DNA from 3 places in the Amorphus sp. MBR-141 genome. Region 3 is predicted to be linked to each of the others. Evidence: predicted binding sites of a transcription regulator. Region 3 holds the regulator's gene; each other region holds the start of a gene.
What was found. Region 3 encodes HrcA, which represses chaperone genes, less so after heat shock. Its sites were predicted from a motif close to GTTAGCACTCNCNNNNNGNGAGTGCTAAC; they were not measured.
Positions count from the first base shown of each region.

Region 1 (7,831 bases), on a different contig from region 3:
CCCGCCACCCACTACGCCTCGCGGGGCGGACGCCTCTGGGTGGCCTCCGACGGTGACCGCGTCATCGGATCGTGCGCAATTGCGCGGACGGCGGATCGCACCGTCTACGAGCTGTTCAAGGTGTATCTGCTGCCACAGGCGCGCGGAGGCGGTCTGGCCCGGGCCATGCTCGCCGAGGCGACGGCATTTGCGCAGGCCGGCGGCGGTCGGCGGCTGCGGCTGTGGACGGACACCCGGTTTGCCGAGGGCCACCGGTTCTATGAGCGCAACGGCTTCGTCCGGCTGCCCGGCAGCCGCGCCGTGCCGGACGCCTCCGACACCTGGGAGTTCGCCTACACCCGCGAGATCCCCGCCGACGCGACAGCTTCCCGATGAGAAACGAGACGGGCTTCGCGCCGGTCGCGCTCGTGCTTCTGGCCATCGGGCTGCTGTCGGCGATGGATGCCGGCATGAAGATGCAGGCGACCCTGATCCCCCTCCTCCAGGCGGTGTGGCTGCGGTATGCGACGGCGACGGCCGTTCTCGTCCCCGTGTTCCTCGCCCGCCCGCAGAGGCTCACCGTCCGCTCGGTGCGCGCCAACGCGCTCAGGGGCGCGATCGTCGCAGCAACGGCGCTTTCCTTCTTCTACGCGATCGCGGTCCTGCCGCTCGCGCTGGTGGTCGCGATCGCCTTCGTCGCACCGTTCTTCATCGCGCTGCTGGGCTGGCTGCTTCTCGGCGAACCGATCCACCCCCGGATCTGGCTTGGAATCGGCGTCGGCTTCGCCGGCGTGCTCGTGATCTTCGGTGGAGAGCTTCGGGTCGGCGTATCGGCCGACCAGCTGGGCGGCTTTGCCGCGGCCCTGGCCGGGGCGTTCGGCTATGCGCTGGTGGCCGTGCTGATCCGCCGCCAGGCGGCGACCGATCGGACGCAAACGATGGTCCTGCTGCAGACCGCGACGGCCGGGCTGATCCTGACGCCGCTGGCGATCGGCGTATGGGAGCCACTCGACCAGACGACGTTGCTGCTCGGGATCGTCATCGGATGCCTGGGCGCATTCGGCCAGTTGGCGGTCGCCGCCGGCTTCTCCCGCGCACCGGCCGCCCGATTGGGCGTGCTGGAATACACCGGGTTCCTCTGGGCGGCGGTCTTCGGTTTCGTCTTCTTCGCGGAGATTCCGCGTGCCGAAACCCTGGCGGGGGCCGCGATCATCGTCGCGGCCTGCCTGATCGCGCTCCGGCCGGCCCGTGCGGAACCAGCCGGCCGGGCAACCGCGCGGGCGCCCTATGTGGATCCCCCGCGCGACAGCTGAGGCCTCGTCAGGCGGCGAGCTTCGCTGCGATCTTGGCGACGTGCCCGCCCTGGAAGCGGGCGCCGGCGAGTTCGTTGTCGCTCGGCTGACGCGATCCGTCGCCGTCGGCGAGGGTCGTGGCACCGTAGGGGCTGCCGCCGGAGATCTCGTCCATTTTCAGAAGACCGCCGAAGGCATAGGGCAGCCCGACGATGACCAGGCCGTGATGCAGGAGCATCGTCTGGGTGGAGGTGATGGTGGTCTCCTGGCCGCCGTGCTGGGTGGCGGTCGAAGCGAACACCGAGCCGACCTTGCCGACGAGCGCGCCGGACATCCAGTGGCCGCCGGTCTGATCCCAGAAATTCTTCATCTGCGCGGACATCACGCCGAAACGGGTCGGCACGCCGAGGATGATCGCGTCGTAGTTCTTCAGGTCGTCGACCTCTGCGATCGGCGCGTCCTGATCCATCTTGTAGCCGGATGCGCGCGCGACCTCTTCGGACACCAGTTCGGGAACGCGCTTGATGTCGACCTCGGCGCCTTCGGCACGCGCCCCTTCCGCGACGGCCTTCGCCATCGTCTCGATGTGGCCGTAGCTCGAATAGTAAAGAACCAGGACCTTTGCCATTGATCACTCTCCTCGCACACCGGCCCCGGAAATCGGGTCCGCTACTTACTCACCCAGATAGCGGTGCGATCTCCCGGACACGAGGGCCGAGCGTTGAACAGACCGTTGCGGATTAGCGAACCATGCCCACATGGGGGCGACGGGCGGCAGAAAAGTCGCCCCTCTGCTCTCTTGACAGGTCTGGCGACCCCGCCTACGTCAGGCCCGTCGCTAGCACTCACTAAGCCGGAGTGCTAGCGACGCCGGTGGCCGCTCCTCGGAGCGCCGACGGCCTGCTCCGATCCCACCGAGCGGACGCCTGTCCGCTTACCGAGTTCAAGAGGGAAGCAAGCGATGAATTTCCGTCCTCTTCACGACCGCGTCGTCGTGCGCCGCATCGAGTCCGACACCAAGACGGCCGGCGGCATCATCATTCCGGACACCGCCCAGGAGAAGCCGCAGCAGGGCGAAGTCGTCGCCGTGGGCGCGGGCGCCCGTGATTCCAAGGGCGAAATCGTCGCCCCGGACGTGAAGTCCGGCGACAAGGTGCTGTTCGGCAAGTGGTCCGGCACCGAGGTGAAGATCGATGGTGAGGAGCTCCTCATCATGAAGGAATCCGACATCATGGGCGTTCTCGCGTAAGGCAGGCCCCAGGCCGCCCGCGACGCCCCATCGAACTGACATAAAAGGAACCATCCCATGGCCGCGAAAGAAGTTAAGTTTTCGCTCGAAGCCCGCGACAAGATGCTCCGCGGTGTCGACATCCTCGCCAACGCCGTGAAGGTGACCCTCGGTCCGAAGGGCCGCAACGTGGTCATCGAAAAGTCGTTCGGCGCCCCGCGCATCACCAAGGACGGCGTCACCGTCGCCAAGGAGATCGAGCTGGAAGACCGCTTCGAGAACATGGGCGCCCAGATGGTGCGCGAAGTGGCCTCGAAGACCAACGACCTGGCCGGTGACGGCACCACCACGGCGACCGTTCTCGCCCAGTCGATCGTCAAGGAAGGCGCCAAGGCGGTTGCCGCCGGCATGAACCCGATGGATCTGAAGCGCGGTGTCGATCTCGCCGTCGCCGAGGCCATCAAGGATCTCGAGAGCCGCTCGCGCTCGATCGACACCTCCAACGAGGTTGCTCAGGTCGGCACCATCTCCGCCAACGGCGAGAAGGAGATCGGCGAGATGATCGCGTCGGCCATGCAGAAGGTCGGCAACGAGGGCGTCATCACCGTCGAGGAAGCCAAGTCGCTCGAGACCGAACTCGAAGTCGTCGAAGGCATGCAGTTCGACCGCGGCTACATCTCGCCGTACTTCGTGACCAACTCCGAGAAGATGATCGCCGATCTCGAGGATCCCTACATCCTCATCCACGAGAAGAAGCTTTCCAACCTGCAGGCGATGCTGCCGGTGCTCGAAGCCGTCGTGCAGTCCGGCAAGCCGCTGGTGATCATCGCCGAGGACGTCGAAGGCGAGGCGCTGGCCACCCTGGTGGTCAACAAGCTGCGCGGTGGCCTGAAGGTCGCGGCCGTGAAGGCGCCGGGCTTCGGCGATCGCCGCAAGGCCATGCTGCAGGACATCGCCGTCCTGACGGGTGGCACGGTGATTTCCGAGGACGTGGGCATCAAGCTCGAGAGCGTCACCCCGGAGATGCTCGGCCGCGCCAAGAAGATCACCATCACCAAGGACGAGACCACGGTCGTCGACGGTGCCGGCGAGAAGTCCGACATCGAAGCCCGCGTGTCGCAGATCAAGGCGCAGATCGAGGAGACCACCTCGGACTACGACCGTGAGAAGCTGCAGGAGCGTCTCGCCAAGCTGGCCGGTGGCGTCGCCGTCATCCGCGTCGGCGGAGCGACCGAGGTCGAGGTGAAGGAGCGCAAGGACCGCGTCGACGACGCGCTCAATGCGACCCGCGCAGCCGTCGAAGAGGGTATCGTCCCCGGTGGCGGCGTGGCTCTGCTGCGCTGCAAGGCCGCCATCTCCAAGCTGAAGTCCGACAACGCCGACGTCCAGGCGGGTATCTCGATCGTGGTCCGTGCCCTCGAGGCGCCGATCCGTCAGATCGCCGAGAACGCCGGTGCCGAAGGCTCCATCGTGGTTGGCAAGATCCTCGAGGACTCCAATCCGGATCTCGGCTTCGACGCCCAGACGGAAGAGTACGTCAACATGATCGAGAAGGGCATCATCGACCCGACCAAGGTCGTGCGCACCGCCCTTCAGGATGCCGCCTCGATCGCCTCGCTGCTCATCACCACCGAGGCGATGGTCGCCGAGCTGCCGAAGAAGGACTCCGGCGCTCCGGCCATGCCCGGCGGCGACATGGGCGGCATGGGCGGCATGGGCTTCTAATCTCCCAAGCGACGGCCGAGATCGGCGGGCCCTTCGGGGTTCGCCGATCCGACGACGCCCACTTCGGGGCCGGCGGCAACGCCGGCCCTTTTTCTTTGCCAGCCGTCGTCCGGGCGACCCCTCATGGGCGATGGTCCCGTCCAGGGCCCCGCTCTTGAACTTTCGAGGCGATGACGTTTCATGACGTCCAACGGAAGACATCGGCGGCGGAGGATGGCGGGAGGCCCGCATCGGCGGCGGCCCTCTCTCGATCCAGACAAGGGAACAAGCGACCGTTGGACATCATCGACAAGCTGAGCACCGACGCACATTCCGTCATGGACCCGATCCTGACGTGGCTGACCCTTCAGGGGCTGTCCGTCATCTACGCTCTGGTGATTCTGGTCGTCGGCTGGCGCGTTGCCAAAGTCGTCCGCCGCCTCGTCACGCAGATGCTCGACAGGACGCGGCGGGTCGATCCGACGGTGCATGCGTTCCTGTCGAGCCTCGCCTATTATTTCGTGCTCGCATTCGTCGTCATCGCCGTGCTGCAGCTGTTCGGCTTCCAGACGACGAGCCTCATCGCCGTGCTCGGCGCCACGTCGCTGGCCATCGGCCTCGCGCTTCAGGGCACCCTGACGAACCTCGCGGCCGGCGTGATGATCCTGATGTTCCGCCCGTTCAAGCAGGGTGACTACGTGACCGTGGCCGGCCAGTCGGGAACGGTGAAGGAGATCACCCTCTTCACCACCGAACTCGCCACCCCCGACAACGTGCAGATCATCGTGCCGAACGGCAGCGCCTGGGGCACGACCGTCACCAACTATTCGGTCTACCAGACCCGGCGGCTGGAGGTCTCGGTGGGCATCTCCTACGAGGACTCGGTCGACCACGGTCTCGCGACGCTGATGCAGATCGCCACCAGCGACCCGCGGGTCCACGCAGAGCCGGCGCCGTTCGTGTACGTGTCCGAGCTGGGCGACAGCGCCGTGACGCTTTCGCTGCGCGTCTGGTGCGCGGCCAGCGACCTGTGGGCGCTGAAGACGGACTTCACGCGCCGCCTGAAGGTCGACGTCGAGGGCGCCGGCCTGTCCATCCCCTACCCGCACACGACCTTCGTTCCGGCAACGTCCGGCGCCGCTCCGGTCGGTGAGCCGCCCAAGGGTTCCTCTCAAGACGACCGGCCCGCGAGCCCATGAGCAGGCCCGTCGACGTCGCGATCGTCGGGTCCGGGCTCGGCGGCCTGATGGCCGGCGCGCTGCTCGCCAAGCGCGGCTTTTCCGTCGCGCTGCTGGAGCGTTCCGACCACTTCGGCGGCGCCGCTTCGACCACCCGGCGGGCCGGCCTCTCCCTCGGAGCGCCGGGCGATGAGGGGCGGACGCCGGGCGACCCGAACCGGCGCCACCTTGCGGAATTGGGCCTCCTCGCCGAGCTGGACCTCGTCGGCGTGCCCGACCTCTTCGAGGTGCGCGGCGGCCCGGTCGGCGCGCCGTTCAGGCTGCCGTTCGGCTTCGACGCCGCGAAGGCTGCCGTCGCGGACCGATTTCCGGATGCCGCGCGGGGCGCCGCCCGGGTGCTCGACGACATGGCCAGGGTGGCGCAAGCCCTGCAGACCACCGCAACGTCGCCGGGAATGGCCGGCATGCTCGCCCAAGCGCCCCGCATGGCCCGCGACGTCTGGCCCATCGTCTCCGGCTGGGACCGCACCCTTGACGGTGTCCTCGCCCGAACCCTCGACGGACACGAAGACGCGAAGTTCGCGCTCGCCGCCAACCTGTCCTCCTTCGACGACAGGCCCGCCGATCTCTGGTGGCCCGCCTTCGCCGCCGCCCAGTCCGCCTCTCTCGCCAACGGCATCACGTATCTGCGCGGCGGCGCCCAGGTTCTCGCCGACCGTCTCGTCGAGGTGATCCGGCAGAACGGCGGCTCCGCGATCACCGGACGGCCGGTGACGGACATCCTGCTGGCCGCCGACGGCTCCGTCCGCGGCATCAGCCATTCGGCTGCGGAAGGCGGAGCCGCGGAGGAGATCCACGCACCGGTGGTGCTGGCCAACGCCGCGCCGACGGTGGTCACCGGCATGCTTCCCGCCGATGCGCGGGCGGGCTTCGTCGACGCCTTCCGGGGCAACGCCCTGTCGATCTCGCTGTTCGCCGCGCATTTCGCGCTGGCGCGCAGACCGGCGGACTTCGGTGTCAGCTCCCATTCGACGATCCTGTTGCCGGTCGGGATGGAACGCCTCGACGGCGTCGCCGCGTGCGCGGCCCTAATGGGCGAGATGCCCGGCACGGCCCTGCCGCTTCTCGACATGGTCGACCATTCGGCGATCGAGGCGGGAGGCGCCTCGGAGGCGCCCTACCTGCTGTCCGTCGTCGGCGTCGACCGGGTGGCGAACTGGGACGGGCTCGACCCAGCCGCCCACGACGACCGGCACGACGCCTGGCTCTCGGCGATCGAGGGCGAGATCGACCGGCAGTTTCCCGGCTTTGCGTCGGCGATCACCTCCCGGATGCTTGCCTCCGCATCGACCCACGCCCGCGCCCTCAATGCGCCGGGCGGGGCGGTCTACGGCTTCGCTCCGTCACCACCACGGACGCCGGTGTGGAAGGGCTACCCGCGCTCCTGCGATACGCCGGTCCCGGGTCTGCTGCTGGCCTCCGCCTATGCCGGGGCCGGCGGGTTCGCCGGCGCGCTCAAGGTCGGCGGCCAGGCGGCGGAGCGTGTGACGCGCACCGGCAGCGGCCGTTGATCGTCGTCAGGTGGTCGCGGCGTTGCCGGCATAGGCCATCTGCTCGTCGCGCCGGCGGCGAACCTCCTTGCGCTTCATCGACAGCGACGCGCCGATCACGCCGACGGTGACGACGCCGATGAGCAGCGTACACACCGCGTTGATCTCCGGCGACACGCCCAGCCGGACGGCGCTGTAGATCTTGATCGGCAGCGTGGTGGCACCGGGACCGGTGGTGAACGATGCGATGACCAGATCGTCGAGCGAGAGCGTGAAGGCGAGCATCCACCCAGCGGCGACGGCTGGCGCGATGATCGGCAGCGTGACGGCGAAGAACGCCTTCACCGGCGTGGCGCCCAGATCGAGGGCGGCTTCCTCCAGCGACCGGTCGAAGGAGATCAGCCGCGACTGCACGATGACGGCCACGTAGCACATGGAAAACGTGATGTGCGCCATGGTGATGGTCCAGAAGCCGCGCGAGAAGCCGACGGCGACGAACAGCAGCAGCAGCGACAGCCCGGTGATCACGTCGGGCATCACCAGCGGCGCATAGACCATGCCGGAGAACAGCGTGCGGCCGCGGAACATCCCGCCGCGAATGAGCGCCAGGGCCGCCATGGTACCGAGGATGGTGGCGACGGTGGCGGACAGCAGGCCAACCCGCAGCGTCACCCAGGCGGCCGACAGAAGCTGTTCGTTCTGCAGCAGCGCGAAGTACCACTTGGTCGACCAGCCCTCCCAGACCGCGACGTTGCGGCCTGCGTTGAAGGAGTAGATCACCAGCAGCACGATCGGCAGGTAGAGGAAGGCGAACCCCAGCACGATCGAGGTGATGTTGAACCAGCTCGCCCCACGTCTCATCGGTCGCGCTCCTGCAGGCGTGCCTGGTGGTTCTGGAAG
Region 1 covers NZ_JBRJGW010000002.1:176,017-183,847, forward strand. Annotated here, with positions in the region: gene ACSSVZ_RS03360 (N-acetyltransferase family protein) at 1-375, shown strand, start outside; gene ACSSVZ_RS03365 (DMT family transporter) at 372-1,292, shown strand; gene wrbA (NAD(P)H:quinone oxidoreductase) at 1,300-1,899, opposite strand; gene groES (co-chaperone GroES) at 2,233-2,520, shown strand; gene groL (chaperonin GroEL) at 2,578-4,224, shown strand; gene ACSSVZ_RS03385 (mechanosensitive ion channel family protein) at 4,500-5,402, shown strand; gene ACSSVZ_RS03390 (phytoene desaturase family protein) at 5,399-6,952, shown strand; gene ACSSVZ_RS03395 (ABC transporter permease) at 6,959-7,792, opposite strand; gene ACSSVZ_RS03400 (ABC transporter permease subunit) at 7,789-7,831, opposite strand, start outside.
Region 1: groES (co-chaperone GroES) is a predicted target of HrcA. The motif match lies at 2,109-2,137, and genes of this name have one in related genera.

Region 2 (7,831 bases), on a different contig from region 3:
CCGAGCGAGCCGCAGAAGCTCTCGGTCACCGGGGCGCCCTCGGCGGTGGCGGAGAGGGCGAGGGGCAACACCGGGGCGTTGCCGAGTTCGGCCTCGCCGATCGGGTTCCGGGGCAGCGCGGTGACGTCGGCCAGGCTCCGGCCGAGCGGCTGGCCGGTCGCCCGGAAGCTGGCGATCTCGTAGGGGCTGCTGGTCTGGTAGTTCATCAGCCGCGCCGTCGCGCCTTCCTCCGTCGGCATCAGCACGGCGAGGTCGAGGCGCTGGCCGGGGCCGAAGGTGAGCGTGTCGAACGGGAAGGGCTCGGCCACCGGATTGCCGTCGATCGCGATGACCATAGCCGTCGCACCCTCCAGCCCGAACCGGTAGATTCGCGTCACGTCGGTGATGGCGATGCGGACCCGCGTGAGCCCGCCGGCCGGCGCGTCATAGCGTGGCGCCACCTTCCAGTTCGCCGTCTTCACGGTGCCGAAGGTGCCGGAGCGGGCGGCGGTGCGCGGCTTGAACTGGGCGATGAACTGGCCCTTGCCGTCGAGCCGCCAGTCGCGGAGGTTGAGGGCGACCTCGTGGTCGAACGGCGGGTCGTCGGGGTTCTCGACGATGAACAGCCCGGCCAGCCCGTGCCCCATCTGGGTCAGCGTGTTGCAATGGGGGTGGTACCAGAAGGTGCCGGCGTCCGGCGGCGCGAAGGCGTAGTCGAAGGTCTGGTTCTGGTAGATGTAGGGCTGGGTGAGGAAGGGCACGCCGTCCATGGCGTTGGCAATCCGCAGGCCGTGCCAGTGGATGGTCGTCGGCTCGCTCAGGCCGTTGATCAGCCGGGCCGCGAACGGATCGCCCTGGCGCACCCGGATCACCGGCGGTTCCGGGCCGTCGTTCCAGGTCATTACGCCCCTGGTCGGCGACTTGCCGTCGAGGACGGCTTCGATTTCGTGCGCCCTGAGCGCCATCGGCGCCGCCGCGCGCACCGCCCGCCAGCCGCCCGCGATCCCCAGGCCGATGCCGGAAAGGCCGAGAAGCCCGCCCGCCTTCAAGACGTTTCGACGCGTGATCACGGCTGATTACTCTTTCGAAGCGCGTTGAGATCTCGATCTTTAATTGGAATTATTCAAATAAAGACGGACTTACTGGATTTCGTGCGTGTAAAGTCGGCGTGAATCCATGATTGGGCGCCCATCCGCGCATATGCAATGCGGCGTTCTTTCGCAGTCCTGTCGTGGGTCGGCCGGCCTGGCCCGGGGGCACCGGGAGCTTTCGGTGTCTGCCGATCCTGCCGTGATCTGGCAGCAGGGACGTGCGATGGTCGCGCCATGTCGCGCTCCCAACGCCTGTTCGACCTTCTGGATCTCTTGCGCGCCCGCCGACGGCCGGTGAGCGGGCAGGCGCTTGCCGACGGCCTCGGCGTCAGCCTTCGCACCGTCTACCGCGACATCGCCAGCCTTCAGGCGCTGGGTGCCGACATTCAGGGCGAGCCGGGGGTGGGCTACGTGCTGAAGCCCGGCTTCCTGATGCCGCCGCTGATGTTCTCCATCGAGGAGCTGGAGGCGCTGATCGTCGGCTCGCGCTGGGTCGCGGAGCGGGGGGACGACCGGCTGAAGGGGGCGGCGGCGGGCGCGCTGTCGCGCATCGCGGCGGTGCTGCCGAAGGACCTCCGTGACGAGCTCGACGCCTCGACTCTCGTCATCGGCCCCGGCCGGGAGATCCCCCCGGACGGGCTCGATCCGGCGCTGCTGCGCGCGGCGATCCGCGCCGAGCGCAAGCTCGCGATCGACTATGGCGATGCGGCGGGGGCGGCGTCGCAGCGAACCGTCTGGCCGTTCGCGCTCGCCTTCTTCGATCAGGTGCGGGTGCTCGCCGCCTGGTGCGAGCTGCGCCAGGACTTCCGGCATTTCCGCACCGACCGGATCCGCTCGGCCGAGATGCTGCCCGAGCGCTATCCGCGGCGGCGGCAGGTGCTGGCGCGGGAATGGGAGACGGCGCGGAGGCAGCGGCAGGCGAATGCGACTGCTGACAAAAACTGACAGCAGGGGCGTCCAGGGTCGGTTCATCGCAACACGGCAACGGAGCCGACCATGACCGACCATACCGTTCTTCTCTACGTGTCCAGCCCCGAAGCGAGCGCGCGCTTCTATGCCAACCTGCTGGGTCTGGAGCCGGCCTTCGTCAGCCCGCCATTCGCCCTCTTCAAACTGGCCTCCGGCACCGAGCTCGGCCTCTGGGATCCGACCGTCATCCAGCCTGCGCCGGAGGGCGGCCCGGGCGGCGGCGAACTCGGCTTCAAGGTGGCTAGCCCGGAGGAGGTGGATGCCACCCACGAGGCCTGGAAGGCGAGGGGGGCGACGATCACGCTGCCGCCGACCAGCCTCGGCTTCGGGCGCAGCTTCGTCGCGGTGGACCCGGATGGCCATCGGCTGCGCGTCTACGCGATGACCCACGACGCCTGAGCGTATCCGTCCCGACAGCCCAACAGAAAAAGGCGCGGGATTGCTCCCGCGCCTTTCGTGTTCGTCAGAGGCCCGTTCCGGCAGAGCCGGTCGGGTCTCCTGGAACTTAGTAGTCCATGTCGCCCATGCCGCCCGGCATGGCGGGAGCGCCGCCATCCTTCTTGGGCTTCTCGGCGACCATCGCTTCGGTGGTGATCAGTAGGCCGGCGATCGAGGCGGCGTCCTGAAGGGCGGCGCGCACGACCTTGGTCGGGTCGATGATGCCCATCTTGAACAGATCGCCGTACTCGCCGGTCTGAGCGTTCCAGCCGAAGCCGAACGACTCGTTCTCGAGGATCTTGCCGACGATGACCGAACCCTCTTCGCCCGCGTTGATGGCGATCTGGCGGGCCGGAGCCTGAATGGCCTTGCGGACCATGGCGATGCCGGCCTTCTGGTCGGCGTTCTCGGAGTTGAGGCCTTCCAGCACCTTCATGCAGCGCAGGAGAGCGACACCGCCGCCCGGAACCACGCCTTCTTCGACGGCTGCACGGGTGGCGTGCATGGCGTCGTCGACGCGGTCCTTCTTCTCCTTCACTTCGACTTCGGTCATGCCGCCGACGCGGATGACGGCGACGCCACCGGCCAGCTTGGCAAGACGCTCCTGAAGCTTCTCACGGTCGTAGTCCGAGGTGGTCTCCTCGATCTGCGCCTTGATCTGCGACACGCGGGCTTCGATGTCGGACTTCTCGCCGGCACCGTCGACCACGATGGTCTCGTCCTTGGAGATCGACACCTTCTTGGCGCGACCGAGCATGTCGACCGTGACGTTCTCGAGCTTGATGCCCACGTCCTCGGAAACGACCGTGCCGGCGGTCAGGACGGCGATGTCCTGCAGCATCGCCTTGCGGCGATCACCGAAGCCCGGCGCCTTCACGGCTGCGACCTTCAGGCCGCCGCGCAGCTTGTTGACCACGAGCGTGGCAAGCGCCTCGCCTTCGACGTCCTCGGCGATGATCAGCAGCGGACGACCGGACTGGACGACGGCTTCGAGTACCGGCAGAAGCGCCTGCAGGTTGGAGAGCTTCTTCTCGTGGATGAGGATGTAGGGATCCTCGAGCTCGACGCGCATCTTGTCGGCATCGGTGACGAAGTACGGCGAGATGTAGCCGCGGTCGAACTGCATGCCTTCGACGACTTCGAGTTCGGACTCGAGCGACTTGGCTTCCTCGACGGTGATGACACCCTCGTTGCCGACCTTCTGCATCGCCTCGGCGAGGAAGCTACCGACTTCCGTGTCGCCGTTCGCCGAAATCGTGCCGACCTGGGCGATCTCTTCGTTGGAGGAGATTTCCTTGGCCTTCGCGGCGAGCTCGGCAACGACGGCGGCGACGGCGAGATCGATGCCGCGCTTCAGGTCCATCGGGTTCATGCCGGCCGTAACGGCCTTGGCGCCTTCCTTGACGATCGCCTGGGCGAGGACGGTCGCCGTGGTCGTGCCGTCACCGGCCATGTCGTTGGTCTTCGAGGCCACTTCGCGCACCATCTGGGCGCCCATGTTCTCGAAGCGGTCTTCCAGCTCGATCTCCTTGGCGACGGTGACGCCGTCCTTGGTGATGCGCGGGGCGCCGTAGGACTTTTCGATGACCACGTTGCGACCCTTCGGGCCGAGGGTCACCTTGACCGCGTTGGCCAGCGTGTCGACGCCCTTGAGCATCTTGTCGCGAGCGGCGGTCGAAAACTTAACTTCTTTGGCAGCCATAGTGATGTTCTCCCTTGAGAGACTGCGTTGACGGCAAGAGCCGTGCGGATTACGCGGCGGCCTTGGCGGCGGCGGTCCCTTCCAGGACACCCATGATGTCGCTCTCCTTCATGATGAGGAGATCTTCACCGTCGATCTTGACTTCGGTGCCGGACCATTTGCCGAAGAGGACGCGGTCGCCGGCCTTGACGTCCGGCGTGACGAGCTCGCCGGCTTCGTTGCGGGCGCCCGGGCCGACGGCGACGACTTCGCCCTGCTGCGGCTTTTCCTGAGCGGTGTCCGGAATGATGATGCCGCCGGCGGTCTTGGTTTCGGATTCGATACGGCGGACGACGACGCGGTCGTGAAGCGGCCGGAACTGCATGATGTGTTCCTCCTAATGAACCAGATTTCTGATTTCGGTGACTGAGAGTCCTCCGCACGGCGGCCGCATCCGTCTTCGGCATGCGGGCCGTGTGGTGCTGAGATGGGAGGCTCCATCACCGGTAGCAAGGTACCTGACACACTTTCTTGGCACTCGCCAGAAGAAAGTGCTAACAGGCGGCCGCGCAATCGAAGCCGGACGGCGCGGCGCCGGTGGCAGCAATCGAGGAGATGTGCTGCTAAGTTTCTGAAATCTTTGAGAGAATGGAAAAGCCGGCTTGCCAGCGGCGGGGTTGCAATGCACCATTTCAGGGTCGCTTGCAACACCGAGGCTCCGATGATCGATTCCGCTTTCGACCGACAGCTCGACGGCTACGGACTGACCACCGCGAAGATCCTCTACCGGATGCCGGATCACCCCGGCCTGCTGCAGACCTATCTGTGGCAGGACTACGATCTTGCGCCGGCCTTTCCCGAGCTCAACCGCTTCCTCGACTTCTGGCGCCGCGAGCTCGACGGCACGCTGCACTCGGTCGACGTCGGCTACCGGCAGCTGATCGGCGGCTGGGAATGGCGCTCGGTGGACTCGCTGTCGCAGCTCCACTGATTTCGTCGGCGCGAAACCGTCGGGATTTGGGTAGGGTGGCCGACGGGCCGGCGCGGCCGGCCCCCGTGTCGTACGTGCGTCGTCGCGCGCCGGCATCGTCAGCCCGCCCACGTGTGCCCTTCCGCAGGTCAGGAAACGCCCGATGCCCGTCCGCTACCAAGCCCATCCGTCGATGTTCAAGAGCCACCCGTTCCTGTTCGTCCTGTGCGTGATCCTGATTCCGGCGGTGATCGGCGTGGTCGCCCTCGTCGTCTGGTGGCTGTTCAACCGGGCCACCACAGTCACCGTCGGCGAGGAGCGGATCTCGCTGGACCGCGGGCTGCTGTCGAAGGAACACACCGAGATCGAGCTGTCGTCGATCCGCACCGTGAAGATCGACCAGTCGCTGCTCGACCGCATGCTCGACGTGGGCACGCTGCGCATCTACACCGCCGGCGACACACCGGAACTGGAGATGAAGGGTCTGCCGGAACCGGCGAAGCTGCGCGAGGTCTTGCGGCCCTGATCCGGGACTGCGGCGGAACGCCGTCCGGCCAGCCGCGTTTCCGTCGGGGCCGGGGCCGGGGCCGGGGCCGGGAAGGGCGATGGGCACCGTTTTCCGAGGGGGCCGTTCCGCCTGCCGTTCCGGCCGGCCGGCGGCCTCTCCGGCGGCAACCGTGGGACGGGATTGCCGGCCGAACCGTCGGAGTCCGGCGATTTTTGCCGGAATTCGTAATGTTCGCTCCGGCTTCGCCACACCATCTCCCAGTTTCAGCGTAGATGTTCGGCGCGAGAGGCGTTGAACATCGCATCCGGAAGTGGATGCTCATCACACCTGTGCCGGCGCAGACCGCCCGCACCAAGGCGACAACGGCGTTCCGAACCCGCCCGGGTCCGGGGCGCACGACGGGAGAGACCTTTTGACCACAGCGCGATTTCGCTGCAGCGCCTGCGGAGAGCCGTTGGTTCGTCCCGTTCTGAGCTGTCCCTATTGCGGCGCTTTCCGCTCGGCCGTCTCCCTCGACGGCACGGCGGTGGCGCCGCCGCGCAGCGACGGCGAGCTGCCCGGGACGGACGACCGCGCGCCGGACGAGGCGCTGCGCCCGGCCGACGCCGCCGCGCCTTCCGCAATCGAGGACGAGACGCTTCCCGCCGACGCGTGGACCGCAGCGCCGCCGGCCGATCCCGGTGCGGACGTGACCTACCTGCCTGCGGAGCCGTTGGCGGATCCCGACCGATCCGCACCGCCGCGCGATGCCGGCGAGCCGGGTTCGGAGGAGGATGCTGGCCCGGAGGACGACGCCCCGCAGGCGCCGCCCGGGCCTCCGGCTCCCGACCGCATTCGTGACGACCGCGCCGTCCTCGGCGCGGTGCCGGCGGCCGCGCGGGCCGGCGAGCCTGCAGCCCCGCGCGGCCCCGGACGGGTCGAGCCGTCGCTGTCGGGCGGGCGCCAGCGTCCGCTCGCCGCCGATGCCCGGCGGACCGGCCGCCTCGACCGCGGAGCGGCGGCGCCGGTGACGGACGACGATGCGCCGGTCGAGCCGGAACACGGCGAGGGCGCGGCGCCGGAGCCGCCGCGCGAGCCTGCGGTCCCGCGGCCGCCGGCGCGGCGCCGGCGTGCCGGCCCCGACCTGTCGCGCCGCCGCGCCGGCGAGGCCGCGGCCGCCGGCAGCGCCTGGCTGGCATCGGGGTCGGACCGCGACGCCGAGGAGGACGATCCGTCGATCGACGACGTGCTGCGCGATGCGGAGCACGAACCGCGGCGCCGGGGCTGGGGCCGATCGTCCGCCCGGACGGCGGACGCGGATGGGCTTTTGCCGGAGGAGGAACGGCGCCGCGGCGGCAAGGGCGGCTGGATCGCCCTGCTGCTGTTCCTGCTGGTGATCGCCGGTGGCGTCGGCTACGCGGCCTACTGGATCGACAAGGCCGGCATCGCCGACCTGCTGCGAAGCCCCAACCGCGAAGTCTCCAGCCTCGGCGAGGCGGACGAGATGACGGTTCCGGCCGACTGGACCAGCGTGGTGACGCCGGGCGCCGGCGGCGCGACCGAAGTGCTGGTGACCGCCGACGGGCCGTTCCGCATGCGCGTCGACGGCACCGTCTACACGCTCGACGGCAGCACGGCGGTGCGCGTGCCGGTCAAGACCTCGACGCTTCTGGAGCTGAAGGCGCTGGGCGATCCGGTGACGGCCAGCATCACCCGCCTCGGCGAGGCACCCGCCGCGCAATAGCGCCCGGCGGGCCCGCCCGGGCTGCGGATGCACGGGGGCGCCGTCCCGATCGGATCGGGACGGCGCCTCGCGTCGCGCTTTCGGGGCCGGCGTCCTACAGAATGAACCGGCTGAGGTCGGTGTTCTTGGCCAGTTCGCCGAGGTTGGTGTTCACGTAGTCCGCGTCGATGGTCACCGTGTCGCCGGCGCGGTCGGAGGCGGTGAACGAGATGTCGTCCAGCACCCGCTCGATCACCGTCTGCAGCCGGCGGGCGCCGATGTTCTCCACCGAGGCGTTGATGTCCACCGCGATGGCGGCGATCGCGTCGATGGCGTCGTCGGTGAAGACGAGATCGACGTCCTCGGTCTTCAGGAGCGCGATCGACTGGCGGATGAGGCTCGCCTCGGTCTCCGTGAGGATGGCGCGGAAGTCCTCCTTGGTCAGCGGCTTCAGCTCGACGCGGATCGGCAGGCGGCCCTGCAGCTCGGGCAG
Region 2 covers NZ_JBRJGW010000004.1:196,011-203,841, forward strand. Annotated here, with positions in the region: gene ACSSVZ_RS07475 (multicopper oxidase family protein) at 1-1,049, opposite strand, end outside; gene ACSSVZ_RS07480 (helix-turn-helix transcriptional regulator) at 1,305-2,015, shown strand; gene ACSSVZ_RS07485 (VOC family protein) at 2,067-2,438, shown strand; gene groL (chaperonin GroEL) at 2,545-4,179, opposite strand; gene groES (co-chaperone GroES) at 4,229-4,543, opposite strand; gene ACSSVZ_RS07500 (usg protein) at 4,880-5,149, shown strand; gene ACSSVZ_RS07505 (PH domain-containing protein) at 5,292-5,654, shown strand; gene ACSSVZ_RS07510 (hypothetical protein) at 6,091-7,359, shown strand; gene hslU (ATP-dependent protease ATPase subunit HslU) at 7,454-7,831, opposite strand, start outside.
Region 2: groES (co-chaperone GroES) is a predicted target of HrcA. The motif match lies at 4,689-4,717, and genes of this name have one in related genera.

Region 3 (7,831 bases):
TGCCTCCAGCATGGCCGTGCGCACCGTCATGTCCGAGCGGCTCATGCGGATGCAGTCTTCGATGGACCGCGTCGCGTGGCCGACGGTCAGGCCCAGGTCCCACAGCATGTAGAGGATCGCCTCGATGACGCTCTCCACCCAGGCGGTCTGCTTGTAGGGAAACAGGAACAGCAGATCGATGTCGGAGCCGGGCGCCAGCGTGCCGCGGCCGTAGCCGCCGACGGCGATGATCGCCACCTTCTCCGCCGACGACGGATTGTCGGCCGGGTAGGCGTAGGAGGTCACCACCTGGGCGATCGCGATGATCAGGTCGTCGTGCAGCCGGGCGATGCGCCGCGCGCAGAGGATGCCGCCGCCGTCCTCGCCGAGCAGCCGCTCGATCTCCCTCAGCGCCGCCTCGCGTTCTTCCTTGAGGATGGCCAGGAGATCGCCGCGGGCGAGGTCCCAGTTTCCGCGGTCCTCGCGCAGCCGCTCGACGAGACGGTCCGTCAGCGCCGCGCCGTCGAGAACCGCTTGCGGTCCGTGGGGCACCCGCTTGATGCCCGGGGTATCGGCAAGCGTCACCAGGTTCGCTCCAGTGCGGGCCCTTGCGGCGGCCGCTGTTGCTCCGTTGCGCGACCATAGCCGATCGGGGCGTCAGCCGCGAGATGGGTGTGCGCCGCGACCTCGCCGATCAGCGCGTTGAGAACCAGCATCCCGCGCTCGGTGGCGATCAGCCGGCGGTCGCCCCAGCGCAGCAGCCCTTCCTCCTCCAGCGGCGCCAGCGGCGGCCGGTCGATGACCCGGCCGGTCCGCGCCCGCAGCCGGTCGAGGTCGATGCCCTCGGTGAGGCGCAGCCCCATCACCAGGAACTCCTCGGCGCTTTCCTCGTGGGTCAGCGGCGCGTCCTCCACGTAGCCGTGGCCGTCGGCCGCCACCGCCGCGCGCCAGCTCTCCGGCAGCTTGGCCGCCACCGTCGCATGTCGCACGCCCGCCACCGTCAGCCGGCCGTGCGCGCCGGGGCCGATGCCCACATAGTCGCCGCCGCGCCAGTAGGTGAGGTTGTGCCGGCACTCCGCGCCGGGCGCGGCGTGGTTCGACACCTCGTAGGCGGGCAGCCCGGCGTCGGCGGTGATCGCCCGGGTCGCCTCGAACAGGTCGGCGCCCAGGTCGTCGTCGGGGATGGCGAACTTGCCGGCCCGGTGCAGCCGGTGGAAGGGCGTCTCCTCCTCGATGGTGAGCTGGTAGAGCGACAGGTGATCGGGGGCGAAGGCCAGCATCTCGCCCAGTTCGCGGGCCCACGCCGCCACCGTCTGGCCAGGTCGGGCGTAGATGAGGTCGCAGGACACCCGGGCGAAGGTCGCGCGCGCGATGCCGATCGCCCGGCGCGCCGCGGCGACGTCGTGCAGCCGCCCGAGGAAGCGCAGCTGGTCGTCTTCCAGCGACTGGATGCCCAGCGAGACGCGGTCGACGCCGGCCAGCCGGTAGCCGGCGAAGCGGTCCGCCTCGACGCTCGACGGATTGGCCTCCAGGGTGATCTCGCAGTCGTTGGCGATGCGCCAGGTGCGGCTGACCGCGTCGATGACGCGCCCCACCGTCGCCGGATCCATCAGCGACGGCGTGCCGCCGCCGAAGAACACGCTGGTGACGGTGCGCCCCGGCACCCGCTCGGCCGCGAAGGCGAGCTCGCGCACCAGCGCGTCGGCATAGGACGCCTGGTCGACGCCGCCGTGGCGGACGTGGCTGTTGAAGTCGCAGTACGGGCACTTGGCCGCGCAGAACGGCCAGTGGACGTAGACCGCCAGGCTGCCCTCGCCGCCGGCCGCCGGATCCGCGGGGGTCAGCGCGCCAGGCACGTTTCCGCCAGCGCCTTGAAGGCGCGCGCGCGGTGGGAGAGCGCTGTCGCCGCGCCGGGTCGCCATCCGTGCTTCTCCTCCGCCGTCATCTCTCCGAACGTCCGCTCGAAGCCGTCGGGGAGGAATATGGGGTCGTAGCCGAAGCCTTTCGCCCCCCGGGGCGGCCAGACCAGCGTTCCGGCCACCTCGCCGGGGAACACCTCCACGTGGCCGTCGGGCCAGGCGAGCGCCAGCACGGCGACGAACTGGCCGCGGCGCTCCTCTGGCGCGACCGCACCGCACGCCTGCAGCTTCTCCTCGACGTTGCGCATCGCCTGGGCGAAGTCCTTGTCGGGGCCCGCCCAGCGCGCCGAATAGATGCCGGGCTCGCCGCCCAGCGCATCCACCGCCAGGCCGGAATCGTCGGCGAGCGCCGGCTTGCCCGACGCCGCCACGGCGGCGCGCGCCTTCAGGACGGCGTTCTCCACGAAGCTGGTGCCGGTCTCCTCCGGCTCCGGCAGCCCGAGGTCGGCGGCCGCCACGACGGTGATCGGGAAGCTCGCCAAAAGGTCGCGGATCTCGCGCACCTTGCCGGCGTTGTGGCTGGCGACGACGAGTTCGTCTTCGCTGAACGGGCGGATCGGCATGGTCAGCTGATCGCCAGCTTCTGCAGCTCGACCAGCTGGCCGATGCCGAGTTCGGCGAGGTCGACGAGGCTGCCGAACTCCTCGCGCGAGAACGGCGTGCGCTCCGCGGTGCCCTGGATCTCGATGATCCCCCTGGCGCCGGTCATCACGAAGTTCGCGTCGGTCTCGGCCTCGGAATCCTCCGGATAGTCCAGGTCGAGCACCGGCGTGCCCCGGTAGATGCCGCAGGAGACCGCCGCCACGTGATCGCGCAGCACCTGGCCGCCGCGCAGCATGTTGCGCGCCGCCATCCAGGCGAGGCAGTCCGACAGCGCCACCCAGGCGCCGGTGATCGCCGCCGTGCGGGTGCCGCCGTCGGCCTGGATGACGTCGCAGTCGATGGAGATCTGGCGCTCGCCCAGCGCCTTGCGGTCGACGACGGCGCGCAGCGAGCGGCCGATCAGCCGCTGGATCTCCTCGGTCCGACCCGACGGCTTGCCGGCCTTCACCTCGCGCTGCATGCGGGTGTTGGTGGCGCGCGGCAGCATGCCGTACTCGGCCGTCACCCAGCCCTCGCCGCCGCCCCTCAGCCAGGGCGGCACGCGCTCTTCCAGGCTGGCGGTGCACAGCACATGGGTGTGGCCGAACTTGACGAAGCACGAACCCTCGGCATGCCGCGAGATGCCGCGCTCGAGCGACACGGGCCGCAGTTCGTCGGGCGCGCGGTTGGATGGGCGCATGCGGGCAGTCTCCCCTGGAGGTCTCTCGGGTGTGCGGGGTCTAGTAACCAGCTTTGCCGGGAAGCGTAAAGGCGCGGCGGCCGGTTCGGCCTTGACGGATGGTGCACCGGGGCCAGCATAGGCCTACATAGGGGGTACGTAGGCAGAAGAGGGACCGGCCGGCGGCAAAGGCGTCTCGCCCGGCGCGCGGCACCGGTCCCGCCCATCACCTGGAGGTGCGCGCCGTGGCTTCGGATCGCTGGATCGAACCGCCACACTCGAACCTGGTCGACCTCGACGCGAGGTCCCGGGACATCTTCAAGCAGATCGTCGAGTCCTATCTGGACACCGGCGAACCCATCGGCTCGCGCAACATCTCCCGGCGCCTCGCCACGGTGCTGTCGCCGGCGTCGGTGCGCAACGTCATGGCCGACCTGGAATCGCTGGGACTGATCTACGCCCCGCACACCAGCGCCGGCCGCCTTCCCACCGAGCAGGGCCTGCGCTTCTTCGTCGACGCGCTGCTGGAGATCGGCGACCTGTCCGACCAGGACCGCGCCGGCATCGAGGCCCAGGTGCGCGCCGGCGGCTCCGACCGGGGGCCCGACGCGCTGCTCCACGAGGCCAGCCAGATGCTGTCCGGCCTGTCGCGCGGGGCCGGCGTCGTCGTCGTCTCCAAGGCCGATCTCCGGATGAAGCACGTGGAATTCGTGCGCCTCGACGCCGCCTCGGCCCTGGTCGTGCTGGTCGGCGAGAACGGCTCGGTGGAAAACCGCATCGTCGACCTGCCGCCCGGCCTGCCGTCGTCGGCGCTCACCGAGGCGACCAACTATCTGAACGCCCACATCCGCGGCAAGACGCTGGCCGAGGCGATCACCGCGCTGAAGAGCCTGAAGGTCCAGCAGCAGGCCGAGCTCGACGACCTCACCCAGCGGATGGTGGATGCCGGCATCGCCACCTGGGCCGGCAGCGGCAGCAACGGCGACGGCACGCTGATCGTCCATGGCCGCGCCAACCTGCTGGAGGATCTGACCGCCCAGGAGGACCTGGAGCGCATCCGCCGCCTGTTCGACGACCTGGAGAGCAACAAGGAACTGCTGCAGCTCCTCGACCTCGCCGACGACGCCGACGGCGTGCGCATCTTCATCGGCTCGGAGAACAAGCTGTTCTCCATGTCCGGGTCGTCGCTGGTGGTCTCCCCCTACCGCGACGAGGACAACCGGGTGGTCGGCGTGCTCGGCGTCATCGGGCCCACTCGGCTCAACTACGGGCGGATCATCCCGATGGTCGACTACACGGCGCGTCTGGTGGGACGGCTGGTCCGCTGAGCCGGGCGGCGCTGTCGCCATGCCGCAAAATGCGGCATGGATGAGACACCCGGCGCGAAAAGTCGTCGCCGGACCGATTCGCGTGGGTGCCTCGGAGCGATTCGCGGTTTATATGTTCGGCTCAAGCGTTTGAGCGTCGTTCCGGGGCCTGGGGTGTCTGCGGGAACCGGCTGCAGGGAGATCGACAGTATGATGAGGAGCTTCGCCGCAACCGCAGTGGTGCTGCTGGCCACCGCGCCGGCCGTCCCGGCTCTGGCGCAGCCCGCTGCGGAGATCACCGTGACGCCGGGCGGATACGCCTATCCCGGCCCCTACGGTCCGAACCTTCCCGGCGTCTACATGCTGACCAATTCCGGCCTGCCCACCGGCCCGGACATCAACAGCGGCCAGCTGAAGTCGCCGAACCTCGACATGCCCGTCAACGGCCTGACCTACGACCAGCCGATGGGCCCGGTCGACGGGTGGAACGGCGCCGTCGGCCCGGGCTTCCCCTTCTAGGGCGGTTCCCGGACGCGCGGACCATCCCGCGCGGCAGGACATCGCTCCGGAGCCCCCGCGGAGCGCGGCGATCCGGCCCGTGAAGGGTGCGAAGCCGCCGCATGGCGAGGCGGGCCGCCGCCATCGCCGGGTGACCGTTCCGTTGCAGTCGCGTGCGTGCGGGCCGGTGTGCGCCGTTTCCGGGCGCCGGGCCAACCCCTTTCCAATCCCCTGAACTGAGGTGCATTCAAGATGGCCCTTCTCGCCGACTCCCTGAGCCGTGTTAAGCCGTCCGCGACCATCGCGGTGACCAACAAGGCCGCCGAGCTCAAGCGCGCCGGCCGGGACGTCATCGGTCTCGGCGCCGGCGAGCCGGACTTCGACACCCCGGAGAACATCAAGGAAGCCGCCATCGCGGCCATCCGTTCGGGCAAGACCAAGTACACCGCGGTCGACGGCATTCCGGAGCTCAAGGAAGCCATCGTCGAGAAGTTCAGGCGCGAGAACGAGCTGACCTACAAGACCTCCCAGGTGTCGGTCGGCACCGGTGGCAAGCAGATCCTCTACAACGCGCTGGTGGCCACCCTGAACCCGGGCGACGAGGTGATCGTGCCGGCGCCCTACTGGGTGAGCTATCCCGACATGGTGCTGCTCGGCGGCGGCGAGCCGGTCGCGGTCGAGACCAGCAGCGACACCGGCTACAAGATGACCGCCGCGGCGCTGGAAGCGGCGATCACCCCGCGCACCAAGTGGCTGATCCTGAACTCGCCGTCGAACCCGTCGGGCGCGGCCTACACCCGCACCGAGCTCGGCGAGATCGGCGCGGTGCTGGCGAAGCACCCGCACGTCTGGGTGATGACCGACGACATGTACGAGCATCTCGTCTACGACGACTTCGCGTTCACCACGATCGCCCAGGTGTGCCCGGAACTGATGGACCGCACGCTGACGGTGAACGGCGTGTCGAAGGCCTATGCGATGACCGGCTGGCGCATCGGCTATGCCGGCGGCCCGGAGCAGCTGATCAAGGCGATGGCCAAGATCCAGTCCCAGTCGACCTCCAACCCCTGCACCATCTCCCAGTGGGCGGCCGTCGAGGCGCTCACCGGCCCGCAGGGCTTCATCGCCGAGAACAACATCATCTTCAAGGAGCGGCGCGACCTCGTCGTGTCGATGCTCAACCAGGCGAGCGGCATTTCCTGCCCGACGCCGGAAGGCGCGTTCTACGTGTTTCCGTCGTGCGCCGGCACGATCGGACGCACCTCCCCGTCGGGCAAGGCGCTGGCCACCGACGAGGACTTCGTCACGGAACTTCTGGAGCAGGAAGGCGTTGCCGTTGTCCAAGGCAGTGCGTTCGGTACCGGGCCCAATTTCCGCATCTCCTACGCCACGTCCACCGAAGCGTTGGAGAAGGCATGCGAGCGGATCCAGCGGTTCTGCGGCAGCCTCCGATAGGGCCCTTCCGCCGGATTTCTCCCCGGCTCGGTTCGACCCGGGTGCACGCCTCCGGGCCGCGCATGGCGCGGCTCGGACCGGCCTGATCAGGCCGGTTTGGAAAGGCTGATCCGGGGGGCGGGGCGATTGGCGCTCGCGCACACGGATGCACACAGGAGAATTCCAATGTTCAAGACCGCTGCAGCAGCCGTCGCTCTCACCCTCGTCGCCGCCTCTGCCGTTCCGGCGGCCGCCCAGGAGCGGGCCAAGGTCGGCGTTCTGGAGTGCAACGTCGCCGGCGGCACCGGCTTCGTCTTCGGCTCCACCAAGAATCTCACCTGCGTCTACAAGTCCGCGACCAACGACGTGACCCAGACCTATACCGGCACCATCAACAAGTACGGCATCGACATCGGCAAGACCGACCAGAGCCAGATCGTCTGGGGCGTGCTCGCCGCCGGCGAGAAGTTCGATCCCAACATGCTCGAGGGCAAGTATGTGGGCGCCACCGCTGAAGCCACGGCCGGCGTCGGCGTCGGCGCCAATGCGCTCATCGGCGGCTTCGAGCGCTCGGTCACGCTGAACCCGCTGAGCGTCCAGACGCAGACCGGCATCAACATCGCAGCCGGCGTCGCCGACCTGACGCTGGTCGGCACCAACAAATAAGGCCGTCCGGCCTGCCTCGTGGCAGGCTGCCTCGGATCGGCGCCGCCGTGCGCCGGCCGAGCGGCGGATGATCGGGGCGCCGGAGGATTTCCTCCGGCGCCCTTTTTCGTGATCGGAGCCCCAGCGCAGGCGCGAAACCGACCCGCCATGCCGCCGCAGGCGACTTCGTCTTTGAATTGACGCGCCGGCCGGGGCTACAAGAACCTCTGCAGTCAACCGATGGTCGATCCGGCGGCAAAGGAGATCGCGCTTCATGGATGCGGGCAAGTGGAGCTTCTGGGTCGATCGTGGCGGCACGTTCACCGACATCGTCGCGCGCGCCCCGGACGGTGGTTTCCAGACCCGCAAGGTGCTGTCGGAAAATCCGGAGGCCTACGAGGACGCGGCGCTGCACGGCATTCGCGACCTGATGGGCCTCGCCCCCGAGGCCGCCATCCCGTCCGACCGGATCGACGGGATCAAGATGGGGACGACGGTCGCCACCAACGCGCTCCTGGAGCGCAAGGGCGATCGCACGCTGCTGATGATCACCCGCGGCTTCCGCGATGCGCTGAAGATCGGCCACCAGGCCCGCCCGGACATCTTCGCCAAGGCCATCGTCAAGCCGGACATGCTCTACGAGCGGGTCGCCGAGGTCGACGAGCGGGTCCGGGCCGACGGGACGGTCGAGGCCGAACCGGATCTCGACGCGGTGCGCGCAACCCTCGAACAGGCGAAAGCCGACGGCATCGATGCGGTGGCGATCGCGTTCATGCACGCCTACGCCT
Region 3 covers NZ_JBRJGW010000006.1:155,627-163,457, reverse strand. Annotated here, with positions in the region: gene ACSSVZ_RS10360 ([protein-PII] uridylyltransferase) at 1-564, opposite strand, end outside; gene hemW (radical SAM family heme chaperone HemW) at 561-1,835, opposite strand; gene rdgB (RdgB/HAM1 family non-canonical purine NTP pyrophosphatase) at 1,820-2,455, opposite strand; gene rph (ribonuclease PH) at 2,464-3,180, opposite strand; gene hrcA (heat-inducible transcriptional repressor HrcA) at 3,405-4,487, shown strand; gene ACSSVZ_RS10335 (hypothetical protein) at 4,677-4,985, shown strand; gene ACSSVZ_RS10330 (pyridoxal phosphate-dependent aminotransferase) at 5,217-6,419, shown strand; gene ACSSVZ_RS10325 (DUF992 domain-containing protein) at 6,585-7,064, shown strand; gene ACSSVZ_RS10320 (hydantoinase B/oxoprolinase family protein) at 7,318-7,831, shown strand, end outside.